Regions from separate parts of the Hydrogenispora ethanolica genome, predicted to be linked through region 1. Evidence: riboswitches for the same ligand, from Rfam matches in the RefSeq annotation. Region 1 holds a riboswitch; the other holds the start of a gene.
The links. A riboswitch is a leader RNA that binds a small molecule or an ion and turns the genes downstream of it on or off. The one in region 1 is predicted to bind FMN.
Positions count from the first base shown of each region.

Region 1 (8,355 bases):
GGCTTTGCCGTGCAACCGGCCTCGTTCCGTTTTGAATTCGGCGCGGCCTTCTTTGGTCAGCATGATCTGATCTTGACGGGAATGATCGGCCACCATCAACCGGTAGCCAGAGTCCCGTTGCTCGACCCGGACTGCCGGGGCCGTTTCCCGGGGCAGCCGGTAGGGTTGGAGCAGCGTCAGAAAGTCGCGGGCCGTTTGCGGTCGCTCGGCCGCGACCGTGAGATGCCATTCCGGAGGCAGCTTGGCGGCAAAGTGGGGATCCACCGGTACGCTGAAACGGTCGGTTTGGCTGAAATCCAACTGGCCCGGTTCCGGTTCCAGGAACATGACCCGCAGTCCGGCTTGATGGCGCTCCATGGTCGCTGTCCCTTGCGCCGGAACAATGGCGAAGGGTTCCTTGGCATGCAGCAACCATTGATAAGAGACGGGCGCCCCGGACTGCAGTTCGTCAAAGACGATAAAATAGCGCCGGTCCACGAAGAGCACGTGACGTAGCGCCTGCCGCGCGCCGGCTTTCCGGTAAGCCGGCGTGGCGTCGCCGCTGGCGAAGTCGAAGCCGGGCCCGGTGTAAAAACGGCGGATCGTTCCCGTGGCCGAAGCGTCTTTGACCGGCTGGCCCTCCCCGCCGAAGAGGACGGCGTTCTTGGACCGGGTGGTGCGGGTCCAGCCGAGATGATGGGGGCTGTCATACCATTCCCGGTAGCCGGAGGAGATCGCCAGCGGCTCGCCGAAGGCATTCAGCACCAGGCTGTTCTGATCGGAGAAGCTGTGGCTGGCCGATCCGTAGGGGCTACTCTTGAAACCCAGCATGATATCGTCCCGGCCGCCGAGAGCCGAATGCATGGCCACCCAGCCGATATCCCGGAAGAAACGGCTGCGCGGCAGTTCCGCCAGGCTGCGCGGCGCCAGCTGGCTCTGATCCTTGCGGTAGAGCTGGAAGAGGGTATCGAAGTAGGAGAACTGGTAATAATCCCGGCCGCTGGGATAGCGTTCGAAGATGGTCCGGAAATACTGTAGGAAGTACGGGTCCTGATAAAACAGGGCCAGCTTTTCGAAGATCAGCGCGATATTGGGATTGGGCGCCATAACGTTGCAGAGGTCGCCGAAGGAGGAAGCCGGGAAAGGCTCCAGGTTGTAGAGGGCGAAATAGCCGGTGTTCCGGAAAAAGGGTTTTTGCAGGATCTCCGTCAGGTTCAGCGCCTGCATCGCGTCCAGGAATTGAAAATGCTGATTGGTGGCGGTGGCCCAATAGTTTAAGCCCTCGGACCAGCCGCCGTCGGCGCCGCCCCAGACCGGGAAGCGGCGCAGATAATACTCATAGGCCCAGGCCAGATAGGTCGGGGCCTCGGGCAGGTCCTGATAAAGCACCAATCCGGCGATGCCCAGGGTCGAGATGAAACGCAGCGGATGGCTCAGGGAATTATCGGGCGGCGTCGGCCGGTCCAGACTGAATTTGCGGGTGATATGAGGGAAGAGAATCTTCAGGCGAACGTCCAAGGCTTGCAGGATGGCCCGCCGCTCGGGCGGGGTCAGGGCGTCGTGGGCCCAATCGTAGGCGTAGAGCATCGGCCGGAGCGACTGGATGAAGGCCTCGTCGTTCTCCCGGATATTGATCCCGCCGTTCACATCCCAGCCGGCCAGATGGAGCAGCCAGCGGGCGGCCTCCCGGCCGTAGACGGGGTCGCCGCTGAGCAGGTAGGAGAAGGCGTATTGTTGGGCCTGGCTTCCGGCGTAAAAAGCGGTTTGGTAGCCCTTCCGCCAGATCTCGCGGCCGTCGAAGCCCTTGCCGTGCGGCGCGGGCGGCTCATCGGGCAGCGGCAGTCCGGACGGGGGGATCAGCACATTCTTGAAAACCGCCGGATACTCCCGGCGCTGCCGCATCGCCATGACGAAGCGCCGGAACTCCGGCAACTCCGATCGCGTGAGCATCAGCCGCGGGTGATCACCGGGAATCCGCGGCGTCAGGAATTGCACCCGTTCCGCCACCAGCGCCGCGTCATTCGAACCAAATTCGGCTTGGATCGCGGTCCCGGGCCAACATATCAAGAGGAGTAATAATAGGCTTAATAACCGTTTCATGAAGCATGACACCTCGATTTATTTAGGTTGGAACCGTTTGCGCCGTCAAGCGTTAGACGTTCCGCCGGTTGCTTTGGTTGAGGGATTCCCGGATATTATTTTGTTAGGAAATGGTTAACCCTCTTGCCGAATGTCGAAAACTCGGTTATCATAAGGGTAATATTCGTGCTATGAATTGAATAACCTTCGGGGTCGGTGCAATTCCGAGCCGGCGGTAAAGCCCGCGAGCCTCTTTGGAGGCAGATTTGGTGAGATTCCAAAGCCGACAGTACAGCCTGGATGGGAGAAGGTATGCCTTGAATTTCAGCGATGTCCATCATCGACCCGAAGCGTATTGGCCGGGTCGATTTTTTATTTGATAAAGACTTAGCACCGGGGGCAAGTTTAGGATGGATCGGATGGGAGGAAGCTTGAAATATGAATGACGAGTCGGGTTCGGAACGGGAGATCTCGGAAAGCCGGATCGCGGCTGCGGATCGCCGCTATATGAAACGGGCTTTGGAACTGAGCAAGCGCGGCCAGGGGCGGACCTGCCCCAATCCGTTGGTGGGCGCGGTCATTGTCAAGGAGGGACGGGTCATCGGCGAAGGCTGGCATCGGGGGTCGGGCCTGCCGCACGCCGAGATCGAAGCCTTGCGCTCCTGCACCGAAGACCCGCGCGGCGCGACGATCTATGTCACGCTGGAGCCCTGCAATCATTTCGGGCGGACGCCGCCCTGCTCGGAGGCTTTGATCGCGGCGGGCATCGCCGAAGTCCAGTACGCCATCGCCGATCCCAATCCGGTGGCCGGGGGCGGCGCCGCCCGCTTGGCCGGGGCCGGGGTGAAGGTGGCCGGCGGCGTTGGCCGCAGGGAAGCCTTGGAGCTGAACCGGCGTTTTTTCCACTTCTGTCTGACCGGCCGGCCCTGGGTGATTCTGAAGGCCGCCATGAGTCTCGACGGCAAGATCACCGGCGCCACCGGCCAATCGCAGTGGATCACCGGCCCGGCGGCCCGCCGGGTGGTGCACCGGCTCCGCTCGGAAGTTGCGGCGGTGCTGGTCGGGGTGGAAACGGTGCGGGCCGACGATCCGCAACTGACCAACCGGACGGCCCGGCCGGCAGTCCGCCAGCCGTTGCGGGTGGTCTTCGACAGCAACCTGCGTCTGCCGGATCAGAGTAAACTGGTGCGGGAGAGTCCGGAGCAACTGATCGTTTTTTGCACCCGCAAGGCCGGGGCGGAGCGGATCCAACAGCTGTCCCGGTCCGGCGTCCGGGTGATCCGGCAGGAAGGGGACGGCGCGGTGGACCCGGCGGGCGCGCTGGAAAGCCTCGGCGGGATGGGGGTGCAGTCCGTCCTGGCGGAAGGCGGAGCCGGTGTCTTCACTTCGCTGGTCCGGGCGGATCTGGTCAATGAATATTACCTGTTTTACGCGCCGTTCTTCATCGGCGGCCCGACCGCCAAAGGAGTGGTCGGCGGCCCGGGCGTGGCGGTGCTGGCGGAAGCGCCGCGGTTGACCGTCGCCGGGGTGCGGCGGGTTGGGAATGATGTGTTGGTCCATGCGTACCGGGAGGAGTTGGCGACATGTTTACCGGTTTGATTCAAGCGGTCGGAACCGTGCTGGAACGGCAGGTCACGGCGCGGGCGGCGCGGTTGAAGATCCGGACCGATTTGGCGGAGGGCCTGCGCTTGGGCGACAGCGTGGCGGTGAACGGCGTCTGTCTGACCGCCGCGCGGTTGGGCGGCGGCTGGTTCAGCGCCGACGTGATGCCGGAGACCTGGCGGAGCAGCAATTTGTCGTTTTTGAAACCGGGCGCGGCGGTGAACCTGGAGCCGGCCCTGGCCCTCGGCGACCGGCTCGGCGGCCATCTGGTCAGCGGCCATGTCGAGGGGATCGGCCGGATCCTTCGGATCGAACGGCAAAATAACGCGGTCCTGATCCGGATCGGCTTTCCGAAGCAATTGGCCCCCTGGATCGTCCATAAAGGGTCCATCGTGGTGAACGGCATCAGCCTGACCGTTCAGGCGCTGGCCGGGACCGAATTCATGGTCTCCCTGATCCCCCATACCTACCGCGAGACCAACTTTCCCGGGCTTAAAGCGGGCGACCCGGTCAATCTGGAGACCGACCTGCTGGCCAAGTACGGGCGGCAGGGGGATGCGGCCGTTGCGGAGGAGCCGGGCCGGGGCAAGGGAATCAGCGTCGAGTTCCTGGCGGAACACGGATTTTGATAAATAGCATTCATAACGTGACTTTTCTGTGGAAGTAAGGAGGAATCATCATGAATACGATTCAGGAAGCCATTGAAGAGATCCGGCTGGGCCGGATGGTGATCGTGGTCGACGACGAGGACCGCGAGAATGAAGGCGATCTGCTGATGGCGGCGGCGAAGGTCACGCCGGAGGCGGTCAACTTTATGGTCAAGTACGGCCGGGGGGTGTTGTGCGCGCCGCTCACCGCGGCCGCGGCCCAGCGGTTGAATATTCCGCCGATGGTCAGCCGCAACGCCGAGTCGATGGGGACGGCCTTCGGAATCTCGGTCGATCACCGGGACAGCACGACCGGCATCTCCGCCGGGGAACGGGCGCTGACCATTCAGGCGCTGGCCGATCCGGAGTCCGGGCCGGACGATCTGGTGCGGCCGGGGCATATCTTTCCAGTGATCGCCAAGGACGGCGGAGTGCTGGTCCGGGCCGGGCATACCGAGGCCGCGGTGGACCTGGCGCGGCTGGCTGGCCTGGAACCGGCCGGGGCGATCTGCGAGATCCTGAACGAGGACGGCACCATGGCCCGCCGGCCCGATCTGGAGCGTTTCGCCGCGGACCACGGCCTGAAGATGATCAGCGTCGCCGATCTGATCGCCTACCGCAATGCCCAGGAGCAAGTGGTGCGGCGCGAGGCGGAGACGCTTCTGCCCAACCAGTACGGGACCTTCAAGATGTACGGCTACGCCACCATTTACGGGCATCAGGAACATCTGGCGCTGGTCTACGGCGATCTGGAAGGAAAAGTTCCCCTGGTGCGGGTCCATTCCGAGTGCCTGACCGGGGACGCGTTGGGGTCCTATCGCTGCGACTGCGGCGAGCAGTTGCGCAAGGCGATGGAGCTGATCGCGGCGGAAGGCGCCGGGGTCGTTCTCTACTTGCGCCAGGAGGGCCGGGGCATCGGCCTCTTGAATAAGCTCAAGGCATATGAGCTGCAGGATCAGGGCCAGGATACCATCGAGGCCAACGAGTCGCTGGGCTTTGAGGCCGACCTGCGCGACTACGGGGTGGGCGCGCAGATCCTGCGCGATTTGGGTCTGACCAAGATCCGGCTGCTCACCAACAATCCCCGCAAGCTGATCGGCCTGACCGGGCACGGCCTGGAGATCGTCGAACGGGTGCCTTTAACCGTGCCGGTGCGGCCGGCCAATCAATTTTATATGGAGACCAAACAGAAGCGGATGGGGCATTTGTTGGAAGAATGATTGGTTTTTGATTCTGTGTTGCTATCGAATAAAGGAGGATACATGACCATGAACATCATCGAAGGATATTTAGGCGGCAGGGACTTTCGGATCACCATTGTGATCAGCCGGTTCAACAGCTTCATCACCCAGCACCTGCTGGACGGGGCGGAGGACGCGCTGAAACGGCACGGCATCGCCGATGAAAAGATCACGGTAGTCTGGGTGCCGGGCGCTTTTGAGATCCCGGCGGTCGCCAAAAAGGCCGCCGAGTCCGGGAAGTATGACGCCGTAATCTGCCTGGGGGCGGTGATCCGCGGCGCCACGCCCCATTTCGATTATGTGGCGGCCGAGGTCTCCAAGGGAGTGGCGGCGGTGGGCATGGCCACCGGGGTGCCGGTAATTTTCGGCGTCTTGACCACCGACAGCATTGAGCAGGCCATCGAACGGGCCGGAACCAAGGCCGGCAACAAAGGCTGGGACGCGGCCATCTCCGCGCTGGAGATGGCCGATCTGAGCGGGAAGCTCTAAAACGCGGCCTCGGGTAAGGATTCAATGTAAAAAGCCGGTAGGAGCTCTGAATGAGTTCCGACCGGCTTTGGCGACAAATATTAAATAACCCTGCGGCCTATGCCGCAGAAGCATGATGAAAGCAAAGGTTTGCTTCGGCTATTTTACCCGCTTGACTTCGACCTGTACTTCATTGTCCAATTCTTGGATCATCTGCCGCAATTGTTGATGTTCTTGTTGATTTTGAAGTTTGAGATGGAGAACTTCGGATTGCAAGGAGCTAAGTTCGGCCTTCACTTCGGAAAAGCCTTGTTCAACTTGCTGGTTGAGCAATTGGAGGCCTTCGCCAAAGGTCCGAAACTGTGCCCGCAGATCTTCAAGCAATACCGCTACTTGCCGATCATCCATTCCAATAACACCTCCAAGCGGACTCATAACGAATTGATTGTATCATATTTCGGCAGGGACGACTACGAATACTTTTCTTATTTATACCATTATTCAAAGAATCTCGTCAGAGTCTTCATTTACCGCTCGTCGGCGGAAGTGATGGTTTTTATCAAGTGGCTTTTCAATTCAACAATTGAGAGTATTCCATGCATTGAAGGGGTACGCCGGATTGGGAGAAGAGGGGGGTGTTCAAAAAGTTGTAACAATCTGGCTTGAAAAGTGAATCACTTGATGATATAATCAAAACTGAAATCGGGCACGCAACTCAATTGGTGTTTTTTATGCGGCAATTATTCGTTAATGAGCGGTTCTGCTTAAATAACGAAATGAGCGCGGTCTGTACAACCGGCGTTTAAAAGTGATTCGTTACATGATAGGGAAAAGAAAGCGGAAATAGATGAAACATTAATGGGCACGTAGCTCAAAATAAGGAGACTGTTGATGACTTCCTTGGAAGAATTGGCAAAAAAACTGAATGTATCGCGGGCCACCTTGGATCGGGTGATCCATGACCGGCCTGGTGTCAAAAAAGAGACCAAAGAGCTTATTCTAAAGCGGATTAACGAGATAGGCTACAAACCGAATAGTGCCGGGAAAGCTCTGGCTCTTCAGAAAAAACTGAATTTTGGGATTATTCTCTCTTCCGATTTGACTCCGGAGGATAATACGTTATTTTCGCTAATCCTTGAAGGAATGCAGTTGTGTATCGAGCGTCTCCAGAATCGTGGGGTCAATTTCATTATCCGCCGCATGACCACTGGCCGGGCCGAGGACCAGGTAAAGGCGATCGACGAGTTTATTAAAATGGGGGTTACCGGGATTGCGATTTGTCCGGAAGGAGAACGAAAGAAAGAGATTCCGGCTGCCGTGCAACGGGCCAGGGAAAAAGGGATCATCGTAACCTGTTACTTCAATCATATTGAGGCGGACTTCAACTATTTCGTGGGTTCAGACAGCGCCAAGGAGGGACGGGTGGCGGTGGATCTGCTGGAAAAGTTCATGCACGGTGCCGGCGAAGTGGCGCTCTTTTCGGGATTTCTCCATAATACGGTTCATCAGACCCGAATCGCCAGCGCGGTGAGTAAGATTCATGAATACGACAACCTGCGGATCGTGGCCAATGTTTCGGGAAATTACACCGAAAATATCGCTTACAATTCCTGCCTGGAGATCATCCGGAACCATCCTGACGTGAAGGGGATTATCGCCAGTTGTGGCGGAATCGCCGGAATTGTAACCGCTTTAAAAGAATGCAATCAGTTCGATAAAGTGAAAGTGATTTTCTTCGATTTCACCACGAAGGCTGAGATATTCGTAATGGAAGGCCTGGTTGATGCACTGATTGGCGTGGACTTAATCAAATTGGGCTATTGCACCATCAAATCCCTGTACGAACTCGCAATCTACGGCTTTGCCAATGAGATTGAAACGACCATGCCGATGCTGGTTAAAACGAAGGAATCGTTATAAGAATTCTTCGATAAAAATTTTTGTTTAAAATTGTGCACGCAGCTCATTTTGATTAAGTGCCTAACTGAGGCGATTTGAGGCTAAGGAGGGATGGATGGCATTTTGAGTTTTTGAGTTCTAAAAGGATAAAAAAGGGGGAAGTTAAGTTGAAGTTGCAAAGAACCAGAAAGTTTTGGCCTCAAGTATTGTTTGGGATGTTCATCGTGGCGTTGTGTGCCGGCTTTGGAATAACCTGGGGTGGTTCGGTAGACGCCGCCAAGGGCAAACCCTATGCCGGAACCAAGATCCGTTTTCTGGCGGGTAATCATAACTGGACCGAACTGCTGCGGCCTTATTTTAAGGAATTTACCGAACGGACGGGAATTGAGATTGAATTCGAATCTCTGCCGGAGGAACAGCTAAGCACGAAGTTGGCGGTG
Region 1 covers NZ_SLUN01000004.1:43,164-51,518, forward strand. The annotation lists gene EDC14_RS04645 (DUF4962 domain-containing protein) at 1-2,079, opposite strand, end outside; FMN riboswitch at 2,258-2,374, shown strand; gene ribD (bifunctional diaminohydroxyphosphoribosylaminopyrimidine deaminase/5-amino-6-(5-phosphoribosylamino)uracil reductase RibD) at 2,497-3,657, shown strand; gene EDC14_RS04655 (riboflavin synthase) at 3,642-4,289, shown strand; gene EDC14_RS04660 (bifunctional 3,4-dihydroxy-2-butanone-4-phosphate synthase/GTP cyclohydrolase II) at 4,334-5,527, shown strand; gene ribH (6,7-dimethyl-8-ribityllumazine synthase) at 5,576-6,037, shown strand; gene EDC14_RS04670 (hypothetical protein) at 6,176-6,424, opposite strand; gene EDC14_RS04675 (substrate-binding domain-containing protein) at 6,908-7,936, shown strand; gene EDC14_RS04680 (ABC transporter substrate-binding protein) at 8,083-8,355, shown strand, end outside.

Region 2 (8,355 bases), on a different contig from region 1:
GGCGGCCGGACGGGACTACTTGCGGCCGGCGGCGGGCCGGGCGAAATCGAAGCGGATCAGCGCGGCGGCGAGGGAGATGATGTTAAAAACCTCGGTCATCATTCCGGGGATGGAGCCGGAGAGCAGATTATACGTGAACCAGCATGGCGGGGAGATCAGCATGATCAGCCGGATCCATTTGGGATCTTTCATCCAGAAGCTGATGGTCCCGGCGATCATCCCGGTCATCGGCAATAAGCTGTAATAGCCTTTCCAGGTCCAAACGGTGCTGGCGATATAGGCAGCGATGAAGAAATACAGCCAGAACCGGCCGCCGCTCCCTTTCTGGTCCTGCTGATAAAAGACGCCGTTGCGGACCGCGCCCAGCAGGTTCATGACCGAGCCGGTGAATGCCCCCAGCAGAAAGAAGTGGCAGAGGTAGGCGAGGGACGCCAGAATCTGATAGAAGAGAATGCCCTGTTTCTGTTTGTTTTGAAATGAAACGAACGCTAGAATGAGTCCCACAAAACCAATCCCTTGAATCATCCAGTCCTTCATCGGTTTCCTCCCTGAAGACCGCGCTTTGTCTTTGTAAAAGAGTTATAATAAACCCGGCTGAAAGCCGGAAGGATCATAACGATTGTTTGAAGCAAGTGATAAAGTCTTTAAAAACTTTTTCCGCTCGAATTGAATTTGAAAGAGACTTTACCTGGCTTCTAAAAACTGCTGCTGCAGCAGGCGCCGCACCGGCGTTGTTTTTTTGATCAGGCCCAGTTCCAGCATGAGCCGTTGCGATTCGTCCCAGGCTTTGGGGTCGGAACGGCCCAATCCGTGTTGCCGGGTATAATCATTTTCCCACAATTTCAAGGATTCGTACAGCACCTGTTTTTCGATGCGCTGCTGGTCCCGGCCTAATTCCGGGAGGTATTTCAGGCAGATGGCGAAGGTCTGGTCGGGTTCGTCCAGCGCATAGCGCATGCCTTTCTGCGTGGCTCGGACCATCTTGCGGAGCAGCTCCGGCGAACGTTTCAATTGGCCTTCCCCGGTGACCAGGCCGTGCCCGACCAGGTTGAGGTAATCCCAGGAAGCGATCACGTTCACCGCTTGACCGGCGGCGCGCAGCTTCACCGGCTCATTGTTGGCGAAACCGACCACGGCGTCGACTTTGCCCGCGGTCAGCGAGGGAATCTGGGTATATCCCACATCCACCAGCTGGACCTGGGACTCGGCCACGCCGGCTTTCTTCAGAATGGCCTTGATCGCCAGCAGGTTCGTCCCGTAGAGCGGCAGGCCGATCCGTTTGCCGATCAGGTCCCGGGGACTCTTGATCCCGGAGTCCGCCTTGGCGACGATGGCCGGCGGAAATTTGGCATAGAGCGTCAATAGATAGCTGACCGGGATCCCTTGGGCCCGGGCGGTGATCACCTGATCGCCGCCGGCGACCGCCAGATCCAATTGGCCGGCCGCCACCAGCTGCAAGGCGTCGATGTCCATCCGGTAATCGAACTTGACCTCCAGGCCCTCCTCCCGGAAATAGCCCCGTTCCTGCGCCACGTACCAGGGGGCAAACTGAACGTTGGGAATATAGGTCATGCCGATGGTCAGGGTCCGGGGGCGCGGCTTCGCCAGCCCCAGGGAAGCGGCTCCGAGGAGCACGGCCAAAAGCAGCATGCCGAGGGCCCATGGGGACGAAAGTTTCTTCATCATTTTCAACCTCCACCGTTTCGAGCTATAAGTTCAGCGCTGACGCTTCCAGGGCATCAGCCAGTATTCCAATCCGGCCAGCAGCAAGTAGAAACTGATTCCCAGCAGGGCCAGGATGATCAGGGCCACAAAGATCAGCGGCGTGTCGAACGAGCCGCGGGCGAAATTCACCAGATATCCCAGGCCCTTGCCGGCGCCGGAGAATTCGCCGACCACCGCGCCGATGACCGAGAGCGTCATCCCCAGCTTCAGACCGCCGAAGAGCACCGGCAGGGCGGAGGGGAACTCCAGCTTCCAGAAGATCTCCCGCGGCCCGGCCCCCATGATGGTGAGCAGTTCTTTGAGGCGGGGATCGACCTCGCGCAGTCCGATCACGCCATTGGTGAGAATGGGGAAGAAGGCCACCAGGGCGGCGATGAGCAGCTTCGAAGTGATGCCGAAGCCGAACCAGATCACCAGGAGCGGCGCCAGCGCGACGATGGGGACCGCCTGGATCCCCACGATGTACGGGGTAAGCAGCTGATCCAGCGCCGGATGGCGCGCCAGCAGGTAGCTGAGGGGCAGCGCGGTCAGCGCCGCCAAGCCGAAACCGCCCAAGGCCTCGCTGAAGGTCATCAGGAAATGGCCGGCCAGCCGGCCGCCGCGGATGAATTCGAGCAGGCGGCTCCAGACTTCGGCCGGCGCGGGCAGAATGAACGGTTCATAGAAACCGGCCAGGAATTGCCAGAAGAGCAGGAAGACCAGTCCTCCGGCGACGGCCGGCCAATAGCTGGAATGCCGCCGCGTCTCCGGCGGCGGGTTGCCGGGTTTATCGGCCATTGCCATGATAATCGCTCCAACCTTGTTCCAAGAGTTCTTGCACCGCTCCGACCAGACTGCCGAAGGCCGGGGTGCCCAAAAGCTTCAGCGTCCGCTGGGCCGGGAGATCAATGGCGACGCTGCCCAGGATGCGGCCGGGCTTTTCGCCCATGACCACCACCGCCTGGGAGAGGAAGACCGCTTCGAAAATATTGTGGGTCACCATCAAAACAGTGATGCCGGTCCGGCGCTGAATCCGCAGCAGCTCCAAATGGAGCTGGTTGCGGGAGATATCGTCCAGCGCGGCGAAGGGTTCGTCCAGCAGCAGCAGGCGCGCCTGGCCCACCAGCGCCCGGGCCAGGGCGACCCGCTGGCGCATGCCCCCGGAAAGCTGGTGCGGGTATTTGTCGGCCACGCCGGTGAGGTTGACCAGGTCCAACGCGGCATAGGCTTTTTGGTCCATGGCCGCCTCGTCGGCCCGGGGGCCGAGTTCCAGCGGCAGGCGGACATTGGCCAGGACATTCCGCCAGGGGAGCAACGAAGCCTCCTGCGGCACGAAGCTCAGCTGGGACCAGCCGGCGATCTGCCGCTCGCCGAAGACGGTGATGCTCCCGGAGGTGGGAGTCAGGACGCCGGCGATCAGCCGCAACAGGGTCGATTTGCCGCAGCCGCTGGGACCGACCAGGCTGATGAAATCGCCTTCCCGGACCGTCAGGTCGACGGCCGCCAATTCGGGGGGCTGGTCGCTCTGGTAAGCCAGGCTGACTTGGTTCACTTCAATAGCTGTTTGAGGCAGTGGAGTCAATTCTGTCATCACGCACCTGAAAAAATGAGATTATGGCCGGTCCGGCTTTGAGAGGTAACGAAGCCCTCGCAAAAATAAAAACGCCCGAAGCTCGCTTCAGGGCGTTTGGTTATCCAATTTGCCTTCTCTCATCCGGACTGTACCGTCGGTTCTGGAATCGCACCAGATCAGCCGTTAGGCTCGTGGACTCGGGGGTTAACCCACTACCACCGGTCGGGAATTGGACTCTGCCGCACCCTGCCCTGAAGGAGATATTCAATTTGGGTTGCGAATTCTACGAATTCATTGTACTCTCCGGGCGGGCGGTTGTAAAGGGGCGCGGCCGGTTTGTTACCTATTTTTGACGATCCGGGACCGCCCCTCACCCGAGTAGATCTTCAAAGTCGGGATCGCCGCGATAAGCTTCGAAGTCAGGGTCGGAGCGGGCGAGCTCCAGGTTGGCCGGGTTCAGCCGGATGGCCGCCTTCAGGTGTTCCAGCGACTTGGCCTTGTTGCCCTGGAGCGCCCAACAGCGGGCCAGGTGATAATGGGCTTCGTCCGAATCCGGATCGACCTCCAGCGCCTGGTAGTAGCTGTGCAAGGCTTTGTCGATCCGCCCCAGCTGCTGGTGGATGAGGCCCCGCAGGTTCCAGGCTTCCGCATCGTCCGGGTCCAGCTGGAGCGATTTCTCGATATAAAAGATTGCCTCCGCGGCGCGGTCCAGCCGGCACAGGACATAGCCCTTGTAGAACCAGGCCCGGGCGCTTTCGGTGCCGATCTCCAGGGCCCGGTCGCAGGCTGCCAGGGCCTCGGCGGCGCGGCCCAGTTCCGCCAGGAGGCAGCCCTTGAGCGCCCAGGCTTCCACCAGCCCCGGCTCGAGGTCGTGGGCCCTGGCGTAGGCGGCCACCGCTTCCTCTTTCAAACCCAGCCCGCCGAGGACCAAGGCTTTATAGAACCAGAATTGGCCGACTTCCGGCCCCAAGGCGATGGCGTTTTCGAAAGCGTTCAGCGCCGCCCGGAAATCCCGCAGCTCATAGTGGAGAATGCCCTTGAAGTACCAGGCCAGACTGTTGGCGGGATCGGCTCCGATGGCCCGGTCGATGGCGGCTAGGGCCTCGGCGGGCCGCTGCATGACGCGGAGCAGGTTGCTCTGGAAGAGCCAGCCCTTGCTGAAGCCGGGGTCATTCTCCAGGACTTGTGCGAAGGCCGCGCCGGCCTGGTCGAGGAGGCCCCGCTCCTGGAGGATGATGCCCAGATAAAAGCGGGCTTCCTGTGAATCCGGGTCGCAGCGGAGCGCCGCCTCCAGCGCCGCCAGGGCTTCGTCGTCGCATTCCAGTTCGTAGAGGGTCTTTCCTTTATAGAACCAGATCTCGCCATTGCGCGGGTCGAGCTCCGAGGCTTTGTCCAGCGCCGCGATGGCTTCGTCGTTCCGGTTCAGATCGGCCAGGAGCATTCCTTTGATATGCCAGGCCCGGCAGTGCGGATCGATCTCCACGGCCTGATTCAGCGCGACCAGCGCTTCCTCGAAACGTTCCAGCCCGATGAGGGCCAGAGCCTTCCAGAGCCAGGGTTCGGCCGCTCCCGGCTGCAACCGGAGCGCGCGGTCGAGGGCGGCCAACGCCTCGGCGCGCCGGCCGGTATGGAGCAGCGCCTTGCCCAGGCCGGTCCAGGCCTCGGCGGAGTCGGGAGTCAGTTGCACCGCGCGTTCCAGCGCCTTTTGGGCCGGCTCCGGTTGGTTCCGTTCCAAATGGAGCCGGCCCATGGTCTCCCAGACCAGCGGGGGCAGATCCGGCGCGGCCGCGGCCGCCCGGTCGAAGAGGGCCAGGGCTTCGTCCTCCCGCTGCAGTTCGGCCAGGATAAAACCTTTTAAACATAGGGCCTCGGGCGAATCCGGCTCCAGCTCCAGCGCCCGGTCGAAGGCGGTCAGCGCCGCGTCGGGTTGGCCCAACTGATCGAGGACGACTCCTTTTTGCTTCCAGAATTCCGCCTGGGGGTCGGCGGCCAGGGCCTGCTCGACGAGGGGCAGGGCCTCTTGGTAGCGCTCCAGCTTGAGGAGCAGACGGATCTGGGCCTGCCGGACGGAGGCGCTGGGCGCGATGGCCAGCGCCCGGTCGAAGGCCAGCAGCGCCTCGCCGTCCCGGCCCAGATCGGCCAGGATTTCGCCCCGGATCTGCCACGCGCCGGAGGCTCCGGGCTGGATCTCCAGCGCCCGCTCCACCGCGCGCAACGCCGCCGGGCCGTCGTTTAACGCCCGCAGGACTCCCGCCCGGGCCAGCCATAATCCGGTGGAGCCCGGCTCCGTCTCGACGACCCGGTCGAGGGCCAGAAGCGCCTCGTCGAAGCGGGCCAGATCGGCCAGGAGCAATCCTTTGAGAAAGAGCGCCTTGCCCCGCAGCGGATCGCCGGGCGGGACCCGGTCCAGCGCCGCCAGGGCCTCGCCGGGCCGTTTCAGCTTGCGGAGCATCCGCCCCTGATCCAGCCAGGCCTCGCTGTAGTCCGGCCGGCGGCTGGTGGCTTGCTCGCAGGCGGCCAGGGCGTCGGCGGTCCGCCCCAGCCGGTTGAGGAGCCTGGACCGGGCATGCCACAGCTCCGGCTGCCCGGGAGCGAGGGACAGCGACTGTTCATAGACGGCCAAAGCGTCTTGGTCCCGGCCCAGCAGCGCCAGGATGCGGCCCCGCTCCCGCAGGACTGCGCCCTCGGACGGAGCGAGCGCCGCCGCCCGGTCGTAGCTGGCGAGCGCTTCCGGGAGGCGCTCCATTTGGGCCAGCAGGCTGCCGTGGTCCGCCCAGACGAGGGCATCGGACCCGGACAGTTTTACGGCTTCCTCCAGTGCCGCCAGCGCCTCGGGGCGCCGCCCCAGCCGGGCCAGGCACATTCCCATGCCGTGCCAGGGTAGGCAGTGCGGTTTTTTGACCTGCTCCGCCTTGCGGCGGGCTTTTTCAAAATAAGCTAGAGCCCGCGCGGGTTGATTTCGATAGTAAAGGTCGAGGCCGCGGCCGAGGCATTCGGCCATGGTCAGCTCGGCGCCCAGCCATTCCAGCAGTTCGATGGTTTGACCGAGGCTGGCGTAATGCGCTTGCAGTTCCGGCGGGGCCGGTTCGCTGAGCCGGTCGGCGACTGCCGCCTGTAGTTCTGGGCCGGTGCGCTGCCGCAAGGCGCGGATCAGCGCCGCCAAGGGGCTCTCGATCAAGGCCGCCCGGCTGGCTGCCTGATCGGCCAGGACCGCGGCATTGCGGGCAACCCGGCCGATCCGCCGCAGCGCCCGGCGTCCGCTGCGGTAGAGGAGATAGGCGCAGCCAGCGCCGGCCCCGGCCAATAACGCCAGCGCGGCGGCGAAGAGCCCGAGCGTCCAGCGGGAGAGGTTCAGCGGCGGCAGCGGCCGTTGATACCAGGGCGGGCTTGGCGCGGCGGCTGACGCAGCGCCGGCCGGTGGCTGGCCCGCCGCAGCCAGCGCGGCCCCGCCGGATTGGGCCAGGCAACTCCGGGCCGATCCGCCGCCCCAAGCGGCGCAAAGCAAGAGGATGAGGGCAAAAATGCACCATTTTCGCATGAAATCGCACCAACCCGTCCGGAAATGTCTTATCGCATTTTGATAAAGCGTAAACGGCTTTGTTCGCGAAAAGCGCTGAGGCGTTCGCGCTTTTCACTCCAAACCCGTTAACACTTTGGCAAAATGCTGTATTACAATATATCGTTTTCCGGGCAGAACATGCCATCGGGGAACGGCGGCGGAATCAGCGAAGCCGGCGGGAGCTGGCGCAAAAGCGGTACCGCCCCCGGTCCCGGCTGCCGGAGAAAGAGCGGACGAGCCGGAATGAACGTGGTTACTCCCGGAAATTGGAATTCCAATCCGGCCCATTGAAAATTCCGGCCGTCGCAGCGAATTTGCAGTCCCGGAAATCGCCACGGCCGTCCCGACCGGCCCATTGAAAATTCCGGCCGTCGCAGCGAATTTGCAGTCCCGGAAATCGCCACGGCCGTCCCGAAAATGGCCTTGGCAGCCTTGTCAAACCAATTGGAAACCCTGGAAAATGAAGTAGCGGCCCTGCCGGTGGAGCTGGACCTTTTGGAAAATACCATTCCGGTCCCGCCGATCGCATTTCCGGAACCGGAAAGTAGAATAGCGGCGGTATTGATGGAAATTGCCACTGGAAAATGATAAATGGGCGTTTTTTTTATTGGCATTTTTCGAAAAGGCCGCGATAATTCCACATTTTAAAAAAGAGTTTCACGGTTCCGCCGGCAGCGGAGGGGTTTTGCCAGAAATGACGGGACTTTAAGGGGATTTTGGCGGTAGCTCCTGATGGATGGATTCCCCTGTGAATTTATGGTATGATAATTTTTGGAGGTTTTTACAAATGGTGTTCGGTGGATTCACTTTGAACCCGAGGTGGCGGAGGGCGCTCCTTGCCTTGCTCGCCTTGGTCTGCGGCGGCACCTATGTCCGGTGCTTCAGCCGCTCCCGGAATCAATTCCTTCCTGACCTAGGTTTGGACGCTGGCGGCGGCTACCCCGCTGATGCCTTCCATTTCCTGACCGAACGCGCGCCCGAATCCGACCATCCGCGGCCGATTAACACCCAAGCGGCGGCCGGCGCCGGGCATAGCGCCGGCATCCTGGACGCCATCCGCTCCGGCCTCGTCATCATCGACCCGGCGGGCAAAGTCACCGCCATCAACTGGGCCGGTTGCGCCGTTCTCGGGCTGGCGCGAGCGGCGGTCCTGGATCAGCCCGTGGCCGCGGCCTTCGCGGCGCAACCGGAGTTCCGAAACATTTTGGAGACGGCGCTGGCGGCGCGGCAAACTTATCAAGGATACGAACTGGCGGTGGCGGATGGCGGCCGGGAGCGCTGGCTGGCGATCCATGCCACGCCGCTGCGGGACCGGGACGGCCGGATGGCCGGATGGGCCGTCACCTTTGAGGATATCACCGAGGTCCGCGAACTCAGACAGCGGGTCGCCGCGGCGGAAAAACTGGCGGTCATGGGCGAGCTGGCCGCGGGAATCGCCCACGAGGTCCGCAATCCGCTGGGGGCGATCCGGACCAGCGCCCAATTTTTGCAGGACCGGACGGAGCCCGGGGATATCGCG
Region 2 covers NZ_SLUN01000014.1:90,709-99,063, forward strand. The annotation lists gene EDC14_RS12615 (YgjV family protein) at 16-537, opposite strand; gene EDC14_RS12620 (ABC transporter substrate-binding protein) at 685-1,683, opposite strand; gene EDC14_RS12625 (ABC transporter permease) at 1,717-2,508, opposite strand; gene EDC14_RS12630 (ABC transporter ATP-binding protein) at 2,492-3,295, opposite strand; FMN riboswitch at 3,403-3,540, opposite strand; gene EDC14_RS27565 (tetratricopeptide repeat protein) at 3,648-6,815, opposite strand; gene EDC14_RS12640 (two-component system sensor histidine kinase NtrB) at 7,624-8,355, shown strand, end outside.
Region 2: another riboswitch for FMN. It lies ahead of EDC14_RS12630 (ABC transporter ATP-binding protein); the one in region 1 lies ahead of ribD (bifunctional diaminohydroxyphosphoribosylaminopyrimidine deaminase/5-amino-6-(5-phosphoribosylamino)uracil reductase RibD).